Regions from separate parts of the Vibrio casei genome, predicted to be linked through region 2. Evidence: riboswitches for the same ligand, from Rfam matches in the RefSeq annotation. Region 2 holds a riboswitch; each other region holds the start of a gene.

Region 1 (7,749 bases), 1.3 Mb from region 2:
AGATTTAATTAAAGCCACTAATTGAGCCGATGCTGCCTTAGGATCTTGCGCTGAAAAAATCGCGGAGACTAAGGCAATACTACCCACTTTAGTCTGTGCGATTCTGGCAATATTACCCTCGTCTATTCCACCAATTGCCACCAAAGGTAGCGCGCTACTCTTTACAGCTTGAGTTAACCCCTCAAGGCGCCATTCGTGCTTCGTATCACTTTTGGTTGCTGTATTAAAAATCGTGCTAATACCAAGATAATCAACTGGTAACATTTGAGCTTCAAGCAATTGTTGAGGCGTTTCGACCGTTAGCCCTAAAATCTTTTTCTCACCGATTAACTGCCTCGCCAATACTGCAGGCATATCACTTTGACCAAGATGGACCCCATCCGCTTCGACAGCAAGAGCAACATCAACGCGGTCATTGATGATAAAAGGAACATGAGTCTTCATGCCCATACCATCGACCCTTCGATTTAAATTAAATTGATCAATGACATATTTGACTGTTTCCGCCCTTTTAATAAAAGCCCGAATATCATTATCTTTATGTCTAAGCTGTACAATTGAAACACCACCGAATAAAGCCTCTCTTACAATATGAGCAAGTGTCTCGCCTGTACTGCGTTCATCTGAAACTAAATACAAAGGATAATCGAAAGTGGAGCCCTCTTGATGGTTTCTATTATCATTCATGAACATTCTTCACTGCTTAATGTGTATTCGATATCCCGGCTATTTAATAAATGTAATTGATCCAACACATTCATTTGCATTGAACCTGGCCCTTGGCTTTGTTTTTCTGCAAGCTCCCCTGCGACGCCTAACACCCCAGTTGCACATAATCCTGCATTGTCAAAATCTATAGCTGAAAATGCACCGGTTAAAGCCGTATGAGTACAGCCCATTCCCGTTACTTTCGGCATTAATGGACTACCATTACTTAATTTAATCACACTATCTTTATTCACTATAAAGTCATCTTTACCTGATATAACAACATGGTTTACGTGATACATCTCAATTAACTTTTTAGCTGCGATAACCGCGGACTCACTGCTATCTAAAGCATCTACGCCTTTCACTTGGCTTTGTACATTGGCCAATGCCATCACTTCAGAAGCGTTCGCTCGTATAATCAGTTTTTCGGCTAATTGACAAAATTCACGCGAGGTTTTGGTGCGTAATAGACTGGCACCACAACCGACAGGATCAAGTATGACAGGTTTACCACAAGTATTGGCTTGTTCAATAGCAAATCTCATACGTTCTATCCAAATAGAATCAAGCGTGCCTATATTCACCACCAAAGCACCTGAAAACGCCATTAGTTCAGCCATTTCTTGCCTGCTGTGTGCCATGATGGGAGAGGCCCCAATGGCAAGCAGAGCATTAGCTGTATTATTCATAACCACATAATTGGTCACACTCACCACTAATGGCCGTTGCTCACGTAAAGATTGCAGCGTATTCGCAATTTTTTGAGAAAGCGGAAAAGGGTGATGCTGCGTTTTTGATGTTTTCATAACCGGTGGATTCATAACAATACTCCGTAAATAAGCTCACAAGTATGGAACAGGTTGAAGAAAGAGATTTAACAAGGCAAATTATAAAAATGATGAACAGGCCCCGCTCCCTTCCCAACATTGAGCAAATCAGCTTGCACTAATGCATTAGAAAGATAAGTCTTAGCTAGGTCTATCGCTTGCGTTAATGGATAACCTTGCCCCAGATAAGAAGCAATCGCCGACGATAAAGTACAGCCAGTGCCGTGGGTATTTTTTGTGAATACCCTCTTATGGCTAAAAATCTCTACCATTTTTGGTGTCACTAACCAATCATTACTTTGCTCGCCACAAAAATGACCGCCTTTTAAGAGCACATTGATGTTATTAAGCGGTTCATGATCGCGAAGTTTTACAATGAAACCTTCAATCTCAGCTTCACTAGACGGCATATCACTGCCGATTAATAATGCCGCCTCAGGTAAATTTGGAGTAATCAAGCTCACTAAAGGAAAAAGCACCTCTTTCAGAGTTTCAATGGCTGATATTTGAATAAGTGGATCGCCACTGGTCGCCACCATCACCGGATCTAAAACCACAAATGGGGGTTGGTATTGTTTGATTTTCTCAGCAATCACCTTAATCACACTACAGTCATTAAGCATGCCTATTTTTACTGCAGCAATATCAATATCCTGAAATACCGCATCCAATTGCTGACCAATGAATTCTGCAGAAATAGAATAAATCCCACTCACACCCTGGGTGTTTTGCGCCGTTAATGCGGTAATAACGGAACAAGCATAACTTCCGGTTGCTGAAATCGCCTTAATATCGGCTTGAATACCTGCACCACCTCCAGAATCTGAACCGGCAATAGTAAGAATATTCACAATGTGAGAAATAGATGAAGATTGAGAGGTTGGCTTTTCAAGCATATTACTTCCTATTCAGGCAGCAGAAGTAATAATGCTAGAGTAATAAACCTAAAGATAGGAATAATGGATACACCAGCTTATTAGTTCCCTCCGCCAATGTTAATTGGATCAGGTTCAACGGGTCTCATCATGATCTCAGCTTTTCAGCTCCCCGACTAATAGGTGTAATTTAAAATGCCCATTACACAATGTAAAGTTTTTCTCTCATCATTAACCTCGGGGTGTGAATAAACCAAGGTTAACGACCAATACAATATAAACAATGACGTTGTAGAATATGACCATCGGGCAATTTAGGGTGATCAAAATCATTACGAGTATTTACCATGCCAATTTTACTCATGACTCGTCGTGAGGGGGAATTTTGTTTGGCAGTAAAAGCATAAACCGATTTTTGGTTTAATTCTGTAAAAGCATACTCTAATGCTGCTTTAGCCGCTTCTGGCGCAAAACCCTGCCCCCAGAATGGTTTGTTAATTCGCCAACCGATTTCAATAAATGGCGTACAAGGAAGATCATTTTCTACCGCATTTAAGCCAACGAACCCAATAAATTCTTTCGTTTCTTTTATTTCAACGGCCCAAAAACCCCACCCATTTTCGTCAATTAATGCCATAATCTTTTTCATTAAAGCTTCTGATTCATCTTGAGTTAAAACTGATGGAAAAAAACGCATAACATCAGGATCTTGGCCCATTTGAATAAATGGTGCCAAATCACTTTCATTCCATTGCCTGAGCAGTAATCGTGGTGTATTTATTGTCATGGTTTTCCCTTTTATACATTTTTTCGTTTCATAATCTATCACTAAGCTCGTCATCATTTATCGAAATAAAAACAGACGCATACAATTAAAGTCAAAATTAGCCAACGCAAGGCTTTGACAACGCAGTAGAAATAATCAACACACCCTGGTTGGTATAAAATGTCACTTAGGTAACAATACAGTATAGGAAATCAAGTTGTATGATGGATTTATTACTTGAAAATCAGAATATCATTCGGGTCAGTATCTTTATCACTGTTTTGTTTGTCATGGCATTATGGGAAATCAAATTGCCTAGAAAATCATTAACCCAGCCGAAATGGTATCGATGGTTAAATAATATGAGCTTAGTAGTGGTCAATGGATTGCTGTTGCCTATTGCCTTACCATTTTTAGCGGTTTCAACCGCTATTGTCGCTCAAGAAAAGCACATAGGACTTTTCAATCTTATCAATATGAATGCTGTACTGACCGGGGTGATATCCCTCATTCTTTTGGATGTGATTATCTACTGGCAACACAGAGTATTTCATAAAGTGCCGCTATTATGGCGATTACATCGTGTTCACCATACAGATCAAGACATTGATGTCACCACGGGTTCTCGATTTCACTTTATTGAAATTTGGTTATCTATGTTGGTTAAGATGATCATGATTCTTACTTTTGGCATTTCCCCCATCGCAGTACTATTATTTGAAATTTTATTGAATGCTAGCGCAATGTTTAACCACAGTAATATTCAAATCTCGTCAAACATAGATAACAAATTAAGAAAAATCATCGTAACGCCAGACATGCACCGTGTGCATCACTCCATTTATCGTAATGAAACCGACAGCAATTATGGCTTTTGTTTATCGGTTTGGGATCGTTGGTTTAACAGTTACATTAGCCAACCTAAAGATGGGCACCAATCAATGAAGATTGGCATCGATTTATTCCGACACTTGAAAGAACAGAGTTTGATAAAAATGTTAACTCAACCTTTTAGAAAACAATAATAATAATCTATAGCTAGATATCCAACACAAAAAAACATTAACTAGAAAAATCTCAACCACTTAAGTAAAAACAACTCGATTAGCAAGGTGACACCAAGGCCCGCACAAAACAAAGTAAACGCGGTTGGGCTATCAACACCCGGCATCCCACCAATATTAATACCCAGTAACCCGGTCAAGAAACCAAGAGGTAAAAATATTGCCGCTACAATAGTAAATAAGTAGGTATTTCTATTCATTTTTTCAGCTTGATCTTGCGCTATTTCTGACTTCATTACTTGAATTTGTTCTAGATAAAATTCCATCGACTCAGTCAATCGTGTACTGGTATCCAATACGTTCCAACTGTGTGTTTCAACCGAATTGATATCTGGAATATTCGCCTCAACAAGATCATTTAAAGCATAACGTTGGGGTTTTAAAAATCGACGAAGTTTTAAAATACGTTTATGGATTAAATGCAGTTCATTATCATCGTGTTCAACTTCATCTAATTCAAATAAGCGCTCTTCCGTTTGATTTAGGAATTTTTCAATATTCAGATTTAAACCTGCAATAATCGCCATAAGCAAGTGAGGCAAAGATTTAGGTCCATTACCTTTTAATAAAGCGCTTCGAATATTGCTAATGGTTCGAGACGATACTTTCCTTGTCGTTATAAGGCTGTTATCTCTCCAAAACAAACGAATACTGAGCATATCATCAGGCTTTGCCCCTTCATTAAGGTTGACCCCTCTCAAAATTAATAAAAAGGAACCATCTTCATAAAGTTCAAAGCGAGGTCTTGTATCATCTTTTAATAAACTATCAATGATGCCAGGTTCAATATCATTAAATTGCAGCCATTTTCGTAAACCTAAAGACTCTCGCTGACAGTGATACCAATTTCTCGGTTGCACTTTTGATTGATGTTCATCTTGTACTTTGATCTGCTGAGCGTCTACACCATTAAACTGCCATTGATCAATAAGAAAATTATCTGTCATTACTATTCTGCTCATCTTCAATCTAACTTTACCTGTTATTAATGCAGAGCTTTTATCAACACGCAAGCTTTTGTTCATGAATATAAACAGTTGGTATGGTTTTTCAAAACGTTTAAAGTATGACGTTATTCTTAGTACAAAAGAGTCGTTTTCATTATGAAAAAGCTGTTAATCAGAAAAATTAAAATTGGAATGCTGTTTGTTATTCCGTTAGTGATCGCCTGTTGGGTGGTTAATGCAGTAGTGACGTTCATGGATAAAACGGCAGGTTATTTTTTACCTGAGAGCCTACATCAGACCCTGAGCAATATATGGGGCTTTGGCCTAATGGCAGCCATCGTTTTAATGTTAATCGTTGGTATTATCTTTGACGGTAGTCTGCAGCAACGCTTTTACACTTGGCTATCGGATAAAACCATTAATCGTATTCCCGGCTTTGGTATCATTCATAATTCCACCAAGCAAATTATGGAAGCGTTAACCTCAGACGAATCACCTTTCAAAAAGCCTGCATTCAGCCGCTCTTGGTCTGGCCCCAATTCTAAAGAAATAGTGTTTGATCTCGGTCCAACCTGGATGATCCCAAATCAGAATGGAGAAATGTTTTTGGGCCCAGATGGCGAGTTCTACCCGGTGCCAGAAAAAGGTTACCGGGTGGTTTTTGTTCCACAAGCCATCAACCTATCTAATGGTTACGTTCGTTTTGAAAAACAAGAAGATTTACTGTACGTACCTCACCTTGCTGTCGAACAATTAACTGCAACGCTAATTTCATGTGGATTAACACTACCGAAAAGACCAGATGATGCGTTAGGAAAAGTATTAAAGAATGAGCAAGAAATGCAGCAAGCATTAGAAGAATGGAAAAACAAGCAAGACTTAGAATCCACTCAGGTCAAGAACCACAAATAAGATCACATATATAAAACCCATTTAAATCCGTTTTTAACGAATTTAAATATCGTTAAAAACGGATTTCTTATTGATTCGCTCCTTGTCGAATTAACGACAGAAAAAATGTCAATCCATAAACTTTTATTGAAATGTGGGACGCTCAGATAACTTTTCATGCCAAGCTTGAATATGTGGGTACATAGTTAGTGCTTTAATCTCTAATGCTTTTTCACATATTATGCCAACAAAAAGGAAACCGGTAATATCGGCAATACTAAGTTTCTCGCCCGCAACATATTCGTTATGAGTTAATTGCTTATCGAGTTTAGGTAAAAACTCTTGTACACGACGTTTTGATTCTTCGCCCCATTCAGGTACGCAGCGTTCACGGTCACTATACACACCAGATAAGTTACGAAATGCCTGAAAGCCCGCGTATAAACCATCAAACTCAACAATGCGTTGCCACATTTCTACTAGGCCCTTTTCTGCCGGTGTGGTACCAAACAGTGAGGTGTCATTATGTTGTTCTGCAAAGAAACGGCAGATCGCAATCGTTTCGCTGATGCAGGTACCATCATCAAGCTCTAACATTGGCACCTTACCATTCACACTTTTTTCTTGATATTCGGGCGTTAAATTCTCCCCTTCACGAACATTAAGTTGAACACGGTCAACCTCTACTCCTAATTCCTTCAAGAAGATCCCAACACGGCGTGAGCTTGGGTTCGCAGCAAATTCGTATATTTTCATCAATCACTTCCCTTTTCTGAATAGCATTAAAAATTTAAAATCACTCTGACAACATGAGCGGGTTAACTAGGTAAAATTTTCAAGCGCGGCCAGGTTTTTAACCAATCTTTTGAGTTTATTCGATGTTCAAAAATCTCGTAGCATCGTTTGGGGTTAAACGTGACTTCAAGTGCAAATAGCGAATCAAAGCCAAACGCTGAAATACATTCCACTTCATCATTCAGGTTCTTACGTATTGCCACCGCCGTTTCTTTTTCCGGCCAATACCTCATCGCATCAATCACGCTTAGGTATGGATGATCACCATTGCGTAGATGCATTATCGCTTGATTTCGCACTTGCCAATTAACATCAGGCATCATGTGTTTCAGTTTAGCTTCATAGATAAGATAAGCGTCACCATCAGTTTCTGTAGTATCAAAGTAGATAACATCAATGTCATTTAAAGGCGTTGACTCACGCTTATGATGTAATGCGTCCCAAACTAGATTACGCACAAAGCCTGCCGCAATATAACCTTGCGGTAAGTCTAGCAAAGCAACACATTCCAGTGCCTTTAATCTCAACGTATCTTGATTGATTAATTCGACTATTTTATCCATCACAATACTCATCGTACTTAAAACTCATTCAGCCAGAGTAGAACAAAAAAATGGCAGACTGATGAAAGTGATTAACCTTTATCATGTCTGCCATTGTCTGGTCTGATATTCAAATATTAAAAGTGAATTACCACATCAAATCATCAGGAACCACGAAGTCTGCGTATGGATCATCTTCATCTTGCTCTTCTTGAGTCAGAACATTATTCAAGACAATGCTTTCTTCATCACGTTGGAAGATTTTGTCTGCCACACTTGCCGGAATAATCGCGTAACCCTCTAGGTAACGAGCAATTGCTAAACGACCTTT
Region 2 (7,749 bases):
TTAATTGTTCATCCATGTTCTCTTTAATCATATGCATAGGCACATGTCCTGGGCCTTCAATCATTACTTGCACATCATATTGCCACGCCACTTTGGTTAACTCGCCCAATGTGCGTAGTTCAGAGAATTGTGCTTCATCATTCGCATCTGCGATAGAGCCAGGACGTAAACCATCGCCCAAAGAAAGTGCCACGTCATACTTAGCGCAAATCTCACAAATCTCACGAAAATGGGTATAAAGAAAACTTTCTTGGTGATGTGCTAAACACCATTTAGCAATAATAGAACCACCGCGAGAAACAATACCAGTCACGCGTTTAGCGGTCATAGGAACATAGCGAAGCAGTAAACCTGCATGAATGGTAAAGTAATCCACCCCTTGTTCAGCTTGTTCAATCAAGGTATCACGCATCACTTCCCAGTTAAGATCCTCTGCAACACCATTCACTTTTTCTAATGCTTGGTACATTGGAACCGTGCCAATCGGTACAGGGCTGTTACGCAAAATCCACTCACGAGTTTCATGAATATTACGACCAGTAGACAAGTCCATTACCGTATCGCCCCCCCAACGAGTTGACCACACGAGTTTTTCAACTTCTTCTTCAATTGAAGATGACACCGATGAGTTACCGATATTGGCATTCACTTTAATTAAAAAGTTACGGCCAATGATCATAGGTTCAGATTCTGGGTGATTAATATTAGAAGGAATAATCGCACGCCCTTCTGCTACTTCTTGGCGTACAAATTCAGGCGTGATTTCCTTGGGTAAATTAGCACCAAAGTTATTACCTGGATGTTGTTGGTTCATTTGTTCATCGGCAAATTTCTGGCGACCCATATTTTCTCGAATCGCAATGAACTCCATTTCAGGAGTGATAATGCCTTGTCTTGCATAATAAAGTTGAGTGACACACTGGCCAGATTTAGCTTTACGAATTCGGGGTAAATTGCCATAGCGAAGATTATCTAGCGTTTCATCTTCAAGTCTTTCTTTAGTAAAAGAGGAGCTGACATCCGATAAAATTTCAGTATCACTGCGCTCTTCTATCCATTGTTCACGCAATTTTGGCAAGCCAGTATAAAGGTCGATTTGATAATCAGGATCGGTATACAAGCCTGATGTATCATAAACTTGGATTGGCTCATTAGGTTGAAAAACAGGATTATTTTTACCGCCACCAATTAAACTATCAGCAAGCGAAATTTCTCGCATTGGGACGCGGATATCAGCGCGGCTACCTTCAATATAGGTTTTAGATGAATTGGGATAAGGTTGAACAGATAAAGACTCAATGAAATTTTTTGCTTCCATTCGAGCTTGTTTGCGACTTGACGACATAGCATTTTCCTTTAACTTTTTGAGTTAGGGCTCCCAAGGGAGTAAATGCTTGACGGATTTTGATGCACAAGAATGCAGGTCTGCAGAATAAAAACACAGCTACATTAATAGAGGGGTAATATGGATTACTCTTCTCTCGTTCCCTACGCAGGTATTAGCCTGATCAGGTTCACGGATCCCGCAACGACGCGGTCTCAGCCTTATGGCACTCCGACAAGTGAAAAATAGTATAGACGATAACGAATTTATAACAATGTTAAGCTTAGTTTTTAATCAAAAAATGATAACCTACCCACGCGGCTGAAATGCTCAAAAAGACATTTAACAACACATTTAATCCCATTTTGAAAAAAGCACCTTGCTGCATAAGTAAAACATTATCCATTGAGAAGGTTGAGAAAGTGGTTAATGCTCCCAGAAAACCTAAGCCAATGATCAATCGCCAAGGAGATTCTGCAATCACACCATTTTGCATCGCCGCCATTAGAAGCCCCATAATCGCAGAACCAACCACATTGACCGTTAGTGTTCCATACGGAAAGCCTCTTCCCAGTAACGCAACACAAAACTCAGAAATCAAATAACGAGAACAGGCGCCGATAGCCCCACCCAACGCGATATAACTTAAAATAACTAGCTGCCCCAACACAGGACTCCTATCTAACTAATTGCATAAAAAGGAAGTTGATAAACCTTAAACACATAGATTATATATTATTTTTATAACGCCGATGTATACAATATTGGATGATTCTATTTACTAGTAAACTTAGCTACTGCACTGTATTCTATTTAATATCTTAAGCATTGGTATTGAAGACAACTAAAATCCACTTGAATACATTTCCGATAATAACTGCCTCCCCCATCTTTATATAATATTACTGACTATGTTTTAATATCATTACTATTTAACTTAACGAGGAGTAGTGCATTACGTAAATAGTCAAAAAATAATAATCACACCTAAGCTCGTTCCTTCTTGAAGTATCATTGGTCTTTGTACCCAATCCATCTTACCGAATTTTTCTAACTAAATATTACAGGTATCATTAGATAGTTTAGACTTGCCTGTAAATAATTACACATATTCAATGATATAATCACAATAAATATAATTATCCGTTTTTATCTTGTGTAGCCATAATTAACCCTAAAAATATAAGTATATTTAAAGATTAATATTTAATGAAAACGAAAAAAGCCCGACTCTTTCGAATCAGGCTTTCATCTAAAAATAAGTGGCGGAGTGGACGGGACTCGAACCCGCGACCCCCGGCGTGACAGGCCGGTATTCTAACCAACTGAACTACCACTCCGCAGTGTCTATTCAGTAAACTAAATTTAAAGCCTGGCGATGTCCTACTCTCACATGGGGAAACCCCACACTACCATCGGCGCTACTTCGTTTCACTTCTGAGTTCGGCATGGAATCAGGTGGGTCCAAAGCGCTATGGTCGCCAAGCAAATTCTTTGGTTAAACGCAAAAGCGTTTAACTTAATTCGGAAAGCTGTTCGTTCTCACACTCATTCAAGCATGTCTTATATATCTATTAAGTCCAACCAAAACCCTTTAGGTGTTGTATGGTTAAGCCTCACGGGCAATTAGTATTGGTTAGCTCAACGCCTCGCAGCGCTTACACACCCAACCTATCAACGTCGTAGTCTCCGACAACCCTTTAGGACGCTTAAAGCGCCAGGGAAGACTCATCTCAGGGCTCGCTTCGTGCTTAGATGCTTTCAGCACTTATCGATTCCGAACTTAGCTACCGGGCAATGCCATTGGCATGACAACCCGAACACCAGAGGTTCGTCCACTCCGGTCCTCTCGTACTAGGAGCAGCCCCCTTCAATCTTCCAACGCCCACGGCAGATAGGGACCGAACTGTCTCACGACGTTCTAAACCCAGCTCGCGTACCACTTTAAATGGCGAACAGCCATACCCTTGGGACCGACTTCAGCCCCAGGATGTGATGAGCCGACATCGAGGTGCCAAACACCGCCGTCGATATGAACTCTTGGGCGGTATCAGCCTGTTATCCCCGGAGTACCTTTTATCCGTTGAGCGATGGCCCTTCCATTCAGAACCACCGGATCACTATGACCTGCTTTCGCACCTGCTCGAATTGTCATTCTCGCAGTCAAGCGGGCTTATGCCATTGCACTAACCACACGATGTCCAACCGTGTTTAGCCCACCTTCGTGCTCCTCCGTTACTCTTTGGGAGGAGACCGCCCCAGTCAAACTACCCACCAGGCACTGTCCTCACCCCAGATAATGGGGCTAAGTTAGAACATCAACACTACAAGGGTGGTATTTCAAGGTTGACTCCACATCCACTGGCGTGAATGCTTCAAAGTCTCCCACCTATCCTACACATGTAGGGTCAATGTTCAGTGCCAAGCTGTAGTAAAGGTTCACGGGGTCTTTCCGTCTAGCCGCGGGTACACTGCATCTTCACAGCGATTTCAATTTCACTGAGTCTCGGGTGGAGACAGCGTGGCCATCATTACGCCATTCGTGCAGGTCGGAACTTACCCGACAAGGAATTTCGCTACCTTAGGACCGTTATAGTTACGGCCGCCGTTTACCGGGGCTTCGATCAAGAGCTTCTCCGAAGATAACCCCATCAATTAACCTTCCGGCACCGGGCAGGCGTCACACCGTATACGTCATCTTACGATTTTGCACAGTGCTGTGTTTTTAATAAACAGTTGCAGCCACCTGGTATCTGCGACTCCCGTCAGCTTAGAGAGCAAGTCTCATCACCAACAAGAGCGTACCTTCTCCCGAAGTTACGGTACCATTTTGCCTAGTTCCTTCACCCGAGTTCTCTCAAGCGCCTTGGTATTCTCTACCCGACCACCTGTGTCGGTTTGGGGTACGATTTCTTACAAACTGAAGCTTAGAGGCTTTTCCTGGAAGCATGGCATCAATGACTTCACTACCGTAGTAGCTCGACATCGTGTCTCAGCCTAACAATTTCCCGGATTTACCTAAGAAATTAGCCTACGCACTTGAACCTGGACAACCATCGCCAGGCCCACCTAGCCTTCTCCGTCCCCCCATCGCATTTATAAGAAGTACGGGAATATTAACCCGTTTCCCATCGACTACGCTTTTCAGCCTCGCCTTAGGGGTCGACTTACCCTGCCCCGATTAACGTTGGACAGGAACCCTTGGTCTTCCGGCGAGGGAGTTTTTCACTCCCTTTATCGTTACTCATGTCAGCATTCGCACTTCTGATACCTCCAGCAAACTTCTCAGTTCACCTTCAACGGCTTACAGAACGCTCCCCTACCCATCCTAGTAAACTAGGATGCCGCAGCTTCGGTGTATAGCTTAGCCCCGTTACATCTTCCGCGCAGGCCGACTCGACCAGTGAGCTATTACGCTTTCTTTAAATGATGGCTGCTTCTAAGCCAACATCCTGGCTGTCTGAGCCTTCCCACATCGTTTCCCACTTAGCTATACTTTGGGACCTTAGCTGGCGGTCTGGGTTGTTTCCCTCTCCACGACGGACGTTAGCACCCGCCGTGTGTCTCCCGGATAGTACTTACTGGTATTCGGAGTTTGCAAAGGGTTGGTAAGTCGGGATGACCCCCTAGCCTTAACAGTGCTCTACCCCCAGTAGTATTCGTCCGAGGCGCTACCTAAATAGCTTTCGGGGAGAACCAGCTATCTCCAGGTTTGATTGGCCTTTCACCCCTAGCCACAAGTCATCCGCTAATTTTTCAACATTAGTCGGTTCGGTCCTCCAATTGATGTTACTCAATCTTCAACCTGCCCATGGCTAGATCACCTGGTTTCGGGTCTATACCTAGCAACTCGACGCCCAGTTAAGACTCGGTTTCCCTACGGCTCCCCTATACGGTTAACCTTGCTACTAAATATAAGTCGCTGACCCATTATACAAAAGGTACGCAGTCACACCACGAAGGTGCTCCTACTGCTTGTACGTACACGGTTTCAGGTTCTATTTCACTCCCCTCACAGGGGTTCTTTTCGCCTTTCCCTCACGGTACTGGTTCACTATCGGTCAGTCAGGAGTATTTAGCCTTGGAGGATGGTCCCCCCATGTTCAGACAGGATATCACGTGTCCCGCCTTACTCGTTTTCACTTAGTATGCGTTGTCGGTTACGGGGCTATCACCCTGTATCGCGGCACTTTCCAGAGCCTTCACCTGACGCATATAAAGCTTAAGGGCTAATCCAATTTCGCTCGCCGCTACTTTCGGAATCTCGGTTGATTTCTCTTCCTCGGGGTACTTAGATGTTTCAGTTCCCCCGGTTCGCCTTATTAACCTATGTATTCAGTTAATAATACGTGCTTATGCACGTGGGTTTCCCCATTCGGAAATCGTAGACTCAAGTGGCTTTTACTGCCTAATCTACGCTTATCGCAAGTTAATACGTCCTTCATCGCCTCTGACTGCCTAGGCATCCACCGTGTACGCTTATTCACTTAACCATACAACCCAAAAGGGTCTTTATGTATGTTCAACTAAATAAGGTTTAGTTTTTGTTTATTTTGGAGGGTAATCCAAAATAAACGATTTGCCGGACTCAATAGAACAAACCATTACTGGTTTGTAGAATACAAGACACTTGAATGTGTGTTGTTACTTATTACTTGCAAGCAAGCAATAAGATTTGAGAACTTTTATTAAGATAAACAGTAAATGTTTATCTAGTCAGCTTTCCAAATTGTTAAAGAGCAAGTTAAGCCTCTTTCGAGGTAACCATGTTTAAACATTCTTAGTAAAAACATTTAAAGATGGTGGAGCTATGCGGGATCGAACCGCAGACCTCTTCGCTGCCAGCGAAGCGCTCTCCCAGCTGAGCTATAGCCCCTTAACTTTTATAAACCTAATCAATCTGTGTGGGTACTCATCAATAATAAATCTTTCGTAAGGAGGTGATCCAGCCCCAGGTTCCCCTAGGGCTACCTTGTTACGACTTCACCCCAGTCATGAACCACAAAGTGGTAAGCGTCCTCCCGAAGGTTAAACTACCTACTTCTTTTGCAGCCCACTCCCATGGTGTGACGGGCGGTGTGTACAAGGCCCGGGAACGTATTCACCGTGGCATTCTGATCCACGATTACTAGCGATTCCGACTTCATGGAGTCGAGTTGCAGACTCCAATCCGGACTACGACGCACTTTTTGGGATTCGCTTACTTTCGCAAGTTCGCTGCCCTCTGTATGCGCCATTGTAGCACGTGTGTAGCCCTACTCGTAAGGGCCATGATGACTTGACGTCGTCCCCACCTTCCTCCGGTTTATCACCGGCAGTCTCCCTGGAGTTCCCGACATTACTCGCTGGCAAACAAGGATAAGGGTTGCGCTCGTTGCGGGACTTAACCCAACATTTCACAACACGAGCTGACGACAGCCATGCAGCACCTGTCTCAGAGTTCCCGAAGGCACACCTGTATCTCTACTGGTTTCTCTGGATGTCAAGAGTAGGTAAGGTTCTTCGCGTTGCATCGAATTAAACCACATGCTCCACCGCTTGTGCGGGCCCCCGTCAATTCATTTGAGTTTTAATCTTGCGACCGTACTCCCCAGGCGGTCTACTTAACGCGTTAGCTCCGAAAGCCACGGCTCAAGGCCACAACCTCCAAGTAGACATCGTTTACGGCGTGGACTACCAGGGTATCTAATCCTGTTTGCTCCCCACGCTTTCGCATCTGAGTGTCAGTATCTGTCCAGGGGGCCGCCTTCGCCACTGGTATTCCTTCAGATCTCTACGCATTTCACCGCTACACCTGAAATTCTACCCCCCTCTACAGTACTCTAGTTTGCCAGTTTCAAATGACCTTCCGAGGTTGAGCCCCGGGCTTTCACATCTGACTTAACAAACCACCTGCATGCGCTTTACGCCCAGTAATTCCGATTAACGCTCGCACCCTCCGTATTACCGCGGCTGCTGGCACGGAGTTAGCCGGTGCTTCTTCTGTTGCTAACGTCAAGCAACGCCGCTATTAACGACGAAACCTTCCTCACAACTGAAAGTACTTTACAACCCGAAGGCCTTCTTCATACACGCGGCATGGCTGCATCAGGCTTTCGCCCATTGTGCAATATTCCCCACTGCTGCCTCCCGTAGGAGTCTGGGCCGTGTCTCAGTCCCAGTGTGGCTGATCATCCTCTCAGACCAGCTAGGGATCGTCGCCTTGGTGAGCCATTACCTCACCAACTAGCTAATCCCACATAGGCGTATCCTAACGCGCGAGGCCCGAAGGTCCCCCGCTTTGCTTCTTTCCTTTAACAGAAAGGAGATTATGCGGTATTAACAGTCGTTTCCAACTGGTATCCCCCTCGTTAGGGCAACTTCCTATGCATTACTCACCCGTCCGCCGCTCGACGCCGAAGGTGCAAGCACCTTCTCGTTTCCGC
Region 3 (7,749 bases), 230 kb from region 2:
TTATTACATGATCGCTGGGTGTTAGCGGTGTCTGGAACACATGGAAAAACCACGACTTCAAGCATGCTGGCATGGATTTTAGAAGATTGCGGTTATGCTCCAGGCTTCTTAGTTGGAGGGGTGCTTGGTAATTTTGGTATTTCAGCTCGATTAGGTGAAAGCGTATTTTTTGTGGTGGAAGCCGATGAATACGACAGTGCTTTTTTCGATAAGCGTTCAAAGTTCGTGCATTACCATCCTCGCACGTTGGTGATGAATAACCTTGAGTTTGATCATGCTGACATTTTCGACGATCTAGAAGCAATTAAGCGTCAATTTCATCATTTAGTCCGAACTGTGCCTGGAAACGGCAGGATCTTAACGCCAACGAATGACTCTGGTTTGGAAGAGGTGATTAAACGGGGTTGCTGGAGTGAACTGGAGCATATTGGTGATGATGGTCATTGGAAAGCGAGTAAATTGGCAAAAGATGGTAGTCATTTTGACGTTTATTTAGATGGTGCATTATCGGGGACTGTAAAATGGGATCTTGTGGGTGATCATAATGTTAATAATGCGTTAATGGCGATTGCGGCGGCTCGTCATGTTGGGGTGACCGCTGATCTCGCTTGTGAAGCCCTAGGGAAGTTCATTAACACAAAGCGTCGATTAGAATTAAAAGGTGAGGTGAATGGGATTACAGTGTATGACGATTTTGCGCATCATCCTACCGCTATTGATCTCACGATAGAAGGCTTACGTAATAAGGTGGGAAACCGTAAAATTATTGCCGTTTTTGAACCTCGTTCTAGTACCATGAAGATGGGCGTACATAAGCAAACGCTAGCCGCTTCATTTCAACACGCCGATGAAGTATGTTTGTACCAACCGAAGAATATTTCATGGTCGGTGCAAGACATTGCTGACCAATGTCCACAACCAAGCTATGTGGATAGCAATATTGATAGTTTTGTGGCACACATTGTGGCTCAAGCCGAAAGTGGGGATAAAATTTTGGTAATGAGTAATGGTGGGTTTGAAGGGATCCACAATAAGCTGTTAACGGCTTTAGAAGCAAAAAGATCATCGTAAGCAAATAGATCATGGGAAGTAAATAGATCACTATGATCTTTTCACTCTAAATCATCATTCTTTGTTGAGGAAATTCATATGTCTCAATCTGCAAAAAAGCGAATAACCCTAGCTTTCACGGGCGCTTCTGGTGCGCCTTATGGTTTACGTTTGCTAGAGTGTTTATTGGCGGCTGACTATACGGTGTATTTGTTGATCTCTTCTGCTGCTCGTGTCGTGATGGCAACTGAGCATGGCTTGAAGTTACCGAGTGGTCCAGAGGCTGCGCAAAAAGCATTAGTTGAACATCTAAATGGTCATAGTGAAAAGTTGATTGTGTGTGGCAAGGAAGATTGGTTTTCTCCAGTGGCTTCGGGCTCTGCAGCACCAAAACAAATGGTCGTTTGCCCTTGCTCTGCAGGCAGTGTTGCCTCGATTGCTCATGGCATGTCCGATAATCTGGTTGAACGGGCTGCCGATGTGGTAATGAAAGAGCGCGGACAATTATTGCTGGTGGTTCGTGAAACACCATTTTCGACATTGCACCTAGAAAATATGCATAAGCTTTCCCAAATGGGGGTTACGATCATGCCGGCTGCACCTGGGTTTTATCATCAACCAAAATCCATTGATGATCTGGTTGATTTTATGGTGGCACGAATCCTTGATCATTTAGGTGTTGAGCAAGGTTTGGTCCCTCGATGGGGTTATGATCAACGAGATTAAAATGAATTATGCTTATCATTTTTAGTGTTAATCTCTGGCCTATTAACGGTTAACTCAATACAATCACGTTCATTAATACTCATCGGGGTGCTAAATCAATGACGGATTTGGCTGAGATCTTTTAAGAGACCCGTGAACCTGAACCAGATAATGCTGGCGTAGGAATTGAGTCAGGATTCTTCTTCCTTTTCTCCCCCCTGTGCCGCTCACTAAATAAGGATTCATCTAGTGAACTTCACAACCCAATGGCTGACCGCTCTCACATTACCTTACGTGATGGCTTTTTCAACTACGGCTATCTCTGCTGAGAAAGAAACCCTAACCGTTTACACCTATGATTCATTTACTTCAGATTGGGGGCCAGGGCCTAAGATTAAGCAAGCATTTGAAAGCCAATGTGGTTGTGTCTTGAACTTTGTGGCATTAGATGATGGTGGATCGGTACTTAGTCGTATTCGTTTAGAAGGCTCAAATACTAAAGCGGATGTGGTGTTAGGGTTAAATAACAACATCATGGCGCAAGCGCAAGAAACGGGATTACTTGCAAAACATAATGTTGATACTTCAAAGGTTACGATTCCGGGAGGATGGAACAGCGACTATTTTGTTCCTTTTGATTACGGTTATTTTGCTTTTGTGTACAACAAAAGCAAGATGAAAAATCCACCGAAAAGCTTAAAAGAGTTAGTTGATCGTGATGATTTCACGATTATTTACCAAGATCCGCGTACTTCAATTACGGGGCAAGGCCTGTTGCTTTGGATGAAAACGGTATACGGTGACAATGCTGCGGATGCTTGGCAAAAAGTAGCTAAAAAAACCGTGACTGTCAGTAAAGGTTGGTCTGATTCTTACCCTATGTTTTTAAAAGGGGAGAGTGATATGGTTTTGTCTTACAGCACTTCACCGGCTTATCATATTATTGCTGAAAATGATGAGCAATACGCCGCCGCTGATTTTACCGAAGGTCAATATGCGCAAATTGAGTTAGCCGCTAAAATGAAAAGCTCTAAGCATCAAAAATTGGCGGATGAGTTTATGTATTTTATTTTAACTGACGATTTTCAATCGGTGATGGCGACTGGAAATTGGATGTACCCGGTGACTGATATTGCTTTGCCAAAAGGTTATGATCAGCTAACACTACCAAGTAAAATGTTATCACTTGATCCTCAAGTTGTGGCGAAACAGCTGAAAAGCTGGACTCGTGAATGGCAAATGGCGTTATCACAATAAATGTTTTGTTTCATTATTTGAACGTGTCATTGGCAAGCTTAACTATAGGAATGCATTGTGGTTAATGTTGCCGTACCTAAATTAGGCATTGCAGTTGCGGTGGCGATTGGCTTATTTGTGAGCTCAACAGTGGGTGCGCTCATTCAGCACGCCCCTACCTTAAATCTGGGTTGGATCGTTTCTGACCCTTATTACCGCCACATTACCTTTTTTAGCTTCTATCAAGCTTTCTTTTCAACATTACTGAGTATTGGTTTTGCCATTCCGGTTGCACATGCTTTATCTCGTCGTGAATTTAAAGGTAAAAATCTGCTGTTGAAGATTTTTGCGTCGACTTTGGTGTTACCTGTATTAGTTGGGGTCTTTGGTATTTTGGCTATTTTGGGTAACAGTGGGGTGGTGGCGGATGCCTTTAGAGCCTTTGATGCACGCTTACCTTTTTCTATTTATGGTTTAAATGGAATCTTGGTAGCTCATGTGTTCTTTAACTTGCCTTATGCTAGCCGTTTATTATTGCATTCTTTAGAATCTATTCCGAATGAGCAACATAAACTCTGTGCTAATTTAGGCATGACCCATTGGCAAAAATTTCGACAAGTTGAATGGCCACGACTGCGCCAGCAATTGCCTCAGGTGGCCGGCTTAGTTTTTATGTTGTGCTTTACGAGCTTTTCTACGGTGATGGCATTGGGAGGGGGGCCTAAATCGACCACTATTGAGCTGGCGATTTATCAAGCGATTAAGTTTGATTTCGATTTACAAGCTGGTGCCATTTTGGCGTTATGGCAAATGGTGTTGTGCGGTGTATTAAGCTTAACCTTATTACGCTTGACGAAAGTACTGCCAGCTTCAACTATGAGAGCTCAACAACGTTTAGCATTATTATCTGATACTAAAAGGGCAAAAATTTGGGATGGAGTGTGGATTATTGCTGCCATGATTTTAGTACTGCCGCCTTTATTCATGGTGGTTTGGCAGGGGCTTAATCCTAAGTCGTTAACCGTGTTGCAAGATGAACGATTTTGGCAGGCTTTAGCGGCCTCTATTAAAGTGGCTACTTTGGCGAGCACGCTCTCGTTATTGATGGGCGTTGCCATTTTGTTTACCAGCCGAGCTTGGCATTTAAAAGGCTTGATTCATCGAGCTGGTCGCTTAGAGCTGATGGGTACGATCATCCTCGTGACGCCGGGGATCGTGGTCAGTACAGGGTTATTTTTGCTGCTACGCAATCAGGTTGATGTCTTTAGTCTGGCTTTTTGGGTTGTGATTTTAGTGAACAGTTTAATGTCACTGCCCTACATCATTAAAACCTTGTCTCAGCCGATGTTGCAAACAGCGCAACAGTACCAGTTTTTGTGCCAAAGCTTGGGAATGAAAGGTTGGACGCGTTTTCGTTTGGTGGAATGGCGAGCGTTGAATAAACCGATTGCACATGCGTTTTCGATAAGCTTTATGTTTTCAATGGGAGACTTAAGCGCGGTGGCTTTATTTGGTAACCAATCTTTTACCACGTTACCCTTATACTTATTTCAGTTACTAGGCAGTTACCAAATGCCAGCCGCCGCTGCCGTATCCTTATGTTTATTACTGTTTAGCGTATTATGTTTTGCGTTAATTGAATCTGTCTTCAAGCGTGGCAGTCGTTAACACTAACCATTTTATTTTCCGATAAGAAGTGATGCATGCCTGATTTAGCGATAGAAATACAACAAGTCATTTATGATTACCAAGAGGAAACATTCCACTTTGATCTCGCGGTCGAGAAAGGCTCAATTACTGCACTTATGGGGCCTAGTGGGTCAGGCAAGTCCACTTTACTGAGTTTAATTGCCGGTTTTATCGAACCTAAACAAGGCAATATTTGTGTGTTTGGATCTTCGGTGGTTGGCTTTGCGCCTCATGAACGCCCATTGGGCATGTTATTTCAAGAGCATAATTTATTTAGCCATTTAACGGTGCGTCAAAATATTGGTTTGGGATTGCACCCTGGGCTGAAGTTAACCAAAGAGCATCGACAGAAAATTGAACAAGCTGCCAAACAAGTGGGATTAGAAGTATTGCTCGATAGACTTCCTGAGCAGCTATCTGGTGGACAACGTCAACGAGTAGCATTGGCAAGGTGTTTTGTTCAATCTCATTCTATATGGTTACTGGATGAGCCCTTTTCAGCCTTGGATCCCATTTTACGTGAAGAAATGTTGATGTTGGTGGCAAAGCTTGCCCAAGAACGTGAAGTCACGGTATTGATGGTGACCCACCATCTAACGGATGCCAAAGCAATCGCGACGCACTTTGCTTTTATGGAGCAAGGAAAGGTGAGTGAGAGTGGTAGGATGTCGAATTTAGATCAATTACATACTAATGCCCATTTAGCCGCATTTATTAAAGCGAGTGGCTATTAATTGAATCACGGGATGGTGGAAGCAAGTGGTGAGATAGTTAACCACTTGCCTTTTATTAGAACAAAAATATATTGTATTAACGAGAAGAACGTTGATTTAACGAAAGATTTCTTTGTTCGATGAAATCAGAATAGTTGTCACCTTCGGCTTGTTTAGACCACGCCAAAAAGCTAAATAGGTATCCCATCGCTGAATAGAAAATAATGGTGTAGCCTAATACTTCTAAACCTTCTTCGGCGACACGTTTTACGATTCTATCGTAATTTGAACCTAATATGCCTTCCCATAATTCGCCAATTCCAAATAAGCGAGAGAACACCAATAATAACGCCATGCCTAAATTTAAAGTGATGAAATGGCGGCTTTGAACGAAACAAGAAAAAGTGCTTAATGCTTGTTGTTTATTGCGTAGTGCAAAAATAATGGAAAAAAGCGCCACTAAGGTTGCTGGGATAACCCAAAAACCATGGAAAATCAAATCAAATAGTCCATCCAATTCACGGATAAACATACAAGCAAAAAAGCCGGTCAGTAAAACACAGAAATGACGAGTAGAAGGATCTTTGTAAGCGGTGTAAGCAAAAGAAAGAGTGGTCAGTAATAACAGAATTTCTTGTAGGTATTCTGTCATGGAATTTTCTGATAGGCCTTGTTTTAAATAAATAAAATCAATGCTTAATGTAATGATTGGCAAGGTAACTAAAAAAGCTAAAAAGACGAATTGAGCAAATCCGTTAAGAATGTTACGTATTTCTAAAGACATAATGACTCCGGCTAGCGATAAAAATGTAAAATCCCCCATATATCCCTAATACTTGAAGTTGCTGCTTTGTTGACTGCGTTTATCCACCCCTTATATTTTATAAAAACGTCATAGACGAGCTATGCTCATGGGGTCTCATTGACTTGTCGCCTCACTGCAATTCCAATTACTTTAGGTATATATATGAAATTTTATTCTGACTTATTTGGGGGGATTTGACATTTTATCTGGAATAGAAGGATTGATACCAATATTGTTTAGTTTTATAAAATAAATTTTAATGATAATTAAATCTAAATAGAAAGGTAGACAACGAAGGCGTACCGTGTGCACACCTTCATTGTTTCTCGCTTTTATTGATTCACTGGCTATAAATTTTCTTCTGCAAACTCAGCTAAACGGCTACGCACTACACCATTTAAGTGCACGTTGACGCTGCCTTCAAAGTTCTTAAAACGTTCTACCATATAGGTTAACCCTGAAGTGACCGGGGTTAGGTAAGTTGAGTCAATTTGCGCTAAATTTCCCGAACACACAATTTTTGTACCTTCTCCACATCGTGTGATGATGGTTTTTATTTGTGAGGCGGTTAAGTTTTGGCACTCATCCAATAATACAAAAGCATTTTGAATCGAGCGACCACGCATGAAGTTAATCGATTTAAATTGAATATTGGCTTTATCACAGATGTATTTGAGTGAACCTTCGGTGCAATGATCATTTTTGTGTAAGGCTTCTAGTGTGTCGGTTATCGCTGCCAGCCAAGGCATCATTTTTTCTTCTTCGGTTCCGGGTAAGAAACCAATGGCTTCGCCAATGTCAGGAGTATTACGAGTAACGATAATTTTATCAAACATCTTTTTTTCAATCGTCATTTCAAGTGCAGCCGCCATCGCAAGCATTGTTTTACCGCTACCAGCTGCGCCCGTTAAAATCACTAAATCAATCCCCGGATCAAGCAGGGCGTCCATTGCCATGCCTTGATAGACGTTCTTGGGGCGAATATCCCAAGCTTGTCGATGCATTAAACGTTCACGACTGAGATCTTTTATTTTCGCCGTCGTGGGGTGTAATTCTTCAACTCGACCGGCAAAGTCGGTGTCTTCATCGATCAAATATTGGTTGATAAATGTCGGTTCCAGCCCTTCTCTGTCGACCATGTGAAAGGTTTTACTGCCTGTGGTTTGGCTTTCTACTTGTTTAAAGTTATCCCAAAAGCTTCCTTTGTACTCAGTGAAACCTTTAGTTAGGAATTGAACGTCATCAATCAGTTGATCGGTGCGATAATCTTCAACATATAAAACGCCTGCGCCTTTGGCTCGCAAACGCATATTGATGTCTTTGGTTATCAGCACGACTTCCCGTGGTGCTCGGCGGTTTTGCAAGGCGATGACACCATTTAGAATACGATTATCTCCCGCTTTGTCGGCAAAGGCTTTATCGCTGTCTTGGATGTCAAAATCGGCCAGTATTGAAATGGTTCCGGTCGAATGGTTGTCTTTCGCAAAAGGAATACCCTGAGAGATTTCATCGGGAGTGGCATCATGGAAAATCGCTTCTAGTGCGCGAATG

What was found. Region 2 has a riboswitch for thiamine pyrophosphate ahead of thiC (phosphomethylpyrimidine synthase ThiC). Riboswitches for the same ligand answer to the same signal wherever they lie in the genome.
Region 1: it holds a riboswitch for thiamine pyrophosphate, as region 2 does, so the genes downstream of both, thiD (bifunctional hydroxymethylpyrimidine kinase/phosphomethylpyrimidine kinase) here and thiC (phosphomethylpyrimidine synthase ThiC) in region 2, are expected to answer to the same signal.
Region 3: it holds a riboswitch for thiamine pyrophosphate, as region 2 does, so the genes downstream of both, thiB (thiamine ABC transporter substrate binding subunit) here and thiC (phosphomethylpyrimidine synthase ThiC) in region 2, are expected to answer to the same signal.

The regions. Positions count from the first base shown of each region.
Region 1 is NZ_AP018680.1:1,357,550-1,365,298, reverse strand. It holds gene thiE (thiamine phosphate synthase) at 1-687, opposite strand, end outside; gene thiM (hydroxyethylthiazole kinase) at 684-1,532, opposite strand; gene thiD (bifunctional hydroxymethylpyrimidine kinase/phosphomethylpyrimidine kinase) at 1,586-2,434, opposite strand; TPP riboswitch at 2,503-2,598, opposite strand; gene VCASEI_RS06560 (GNAT family N-acetyltransferase) at 2,673-3,200, opposite strand; gene VCASEI_RS06555 (sterol desaturase family protein) at 3,401-4,204, shown strand; gene VCASEI_RS06550 (CorA family divalent cation transporter) at 4,246-5,190, opposite strand; gene VCASEI_RS06545 (DUF502 domain-containing protein) at 5,347-6,102, shown strand; gene VCASEI_RS06540 (glutathione S-transferase family protein) at 6,226-6,837, opposite strand; gene VCASEI_RS06535 (nucleotidyltransferase family protein) at 6,900-7,439, opposite strand; gene VCASEI_RS06530 (DUF2058 domain-containing protein) at 7,567-7,749, opposite strand, start outside.
Region 2 is NZ_AP018680.1:2,681,297-2,689,045, forward strand. It holds gene thiC (phosphomethylpyrimidine synthase ThiC) at 1-1,345, opposite strand, end outside; TPP riboswitch at 1,469-1,568, opposite strand; gene crcB (fluoride efflux transporter CrcB) at 1,608-1,991, opposite strand; tRNA gene VCASEI_RS12555 (tRNA-Asp) at 2,588-2,664, opposite strand; rRNA gene rrf (5S ribosomal RNA) at 2,695-2,810, opposite strand; rRNA gene VCASEI_RS12565 (23S ribosomal RNA) at 2,930-5,817, opposite strand; tRNA gene VCASEI_RS12570 (tRNA-Ala) at 6,125-6,200, opposite strand; rRNA gene VCASEI_RS12575 (16S ribosomal RNA) at 6,258-7,749, opposite strand, start outside.
Region 3 is NZ_AP018680.1:2,452,168-2,459,916, reverse strand. It holds gene mpl (UDP-N-acetylmuramate:L-alanyl-gamma-D-glutamyl-meso-diaminopimelate ligase) at 1-1,071, shown strand, start outside; gene VCASEI_RS11450 (flavin prenyltransferase UbiX) at 1,150-1,776, shown strand; TPP riboswitch at 1,850-1,958, shown strand; gene thiB (thiamine ABC transporter substrate binding subunit) at 2,053-3,012, shown strand; gene thiP (thiamine/thiamine pyrophosphate ABC transporter permease ThiP) at 3,070-4,659, shown strand; gene thiQ (thiamine ABC transporter ATP-binding protein) at 4,695-5,414, shown strand; gene VCASEI_RS11430 (hypothetical protein) at 5,491-6,177, opposite strand; gene VCASEI_RS11425 (PhoH family protein) at 6,546-7,749, opposite strand, start outside.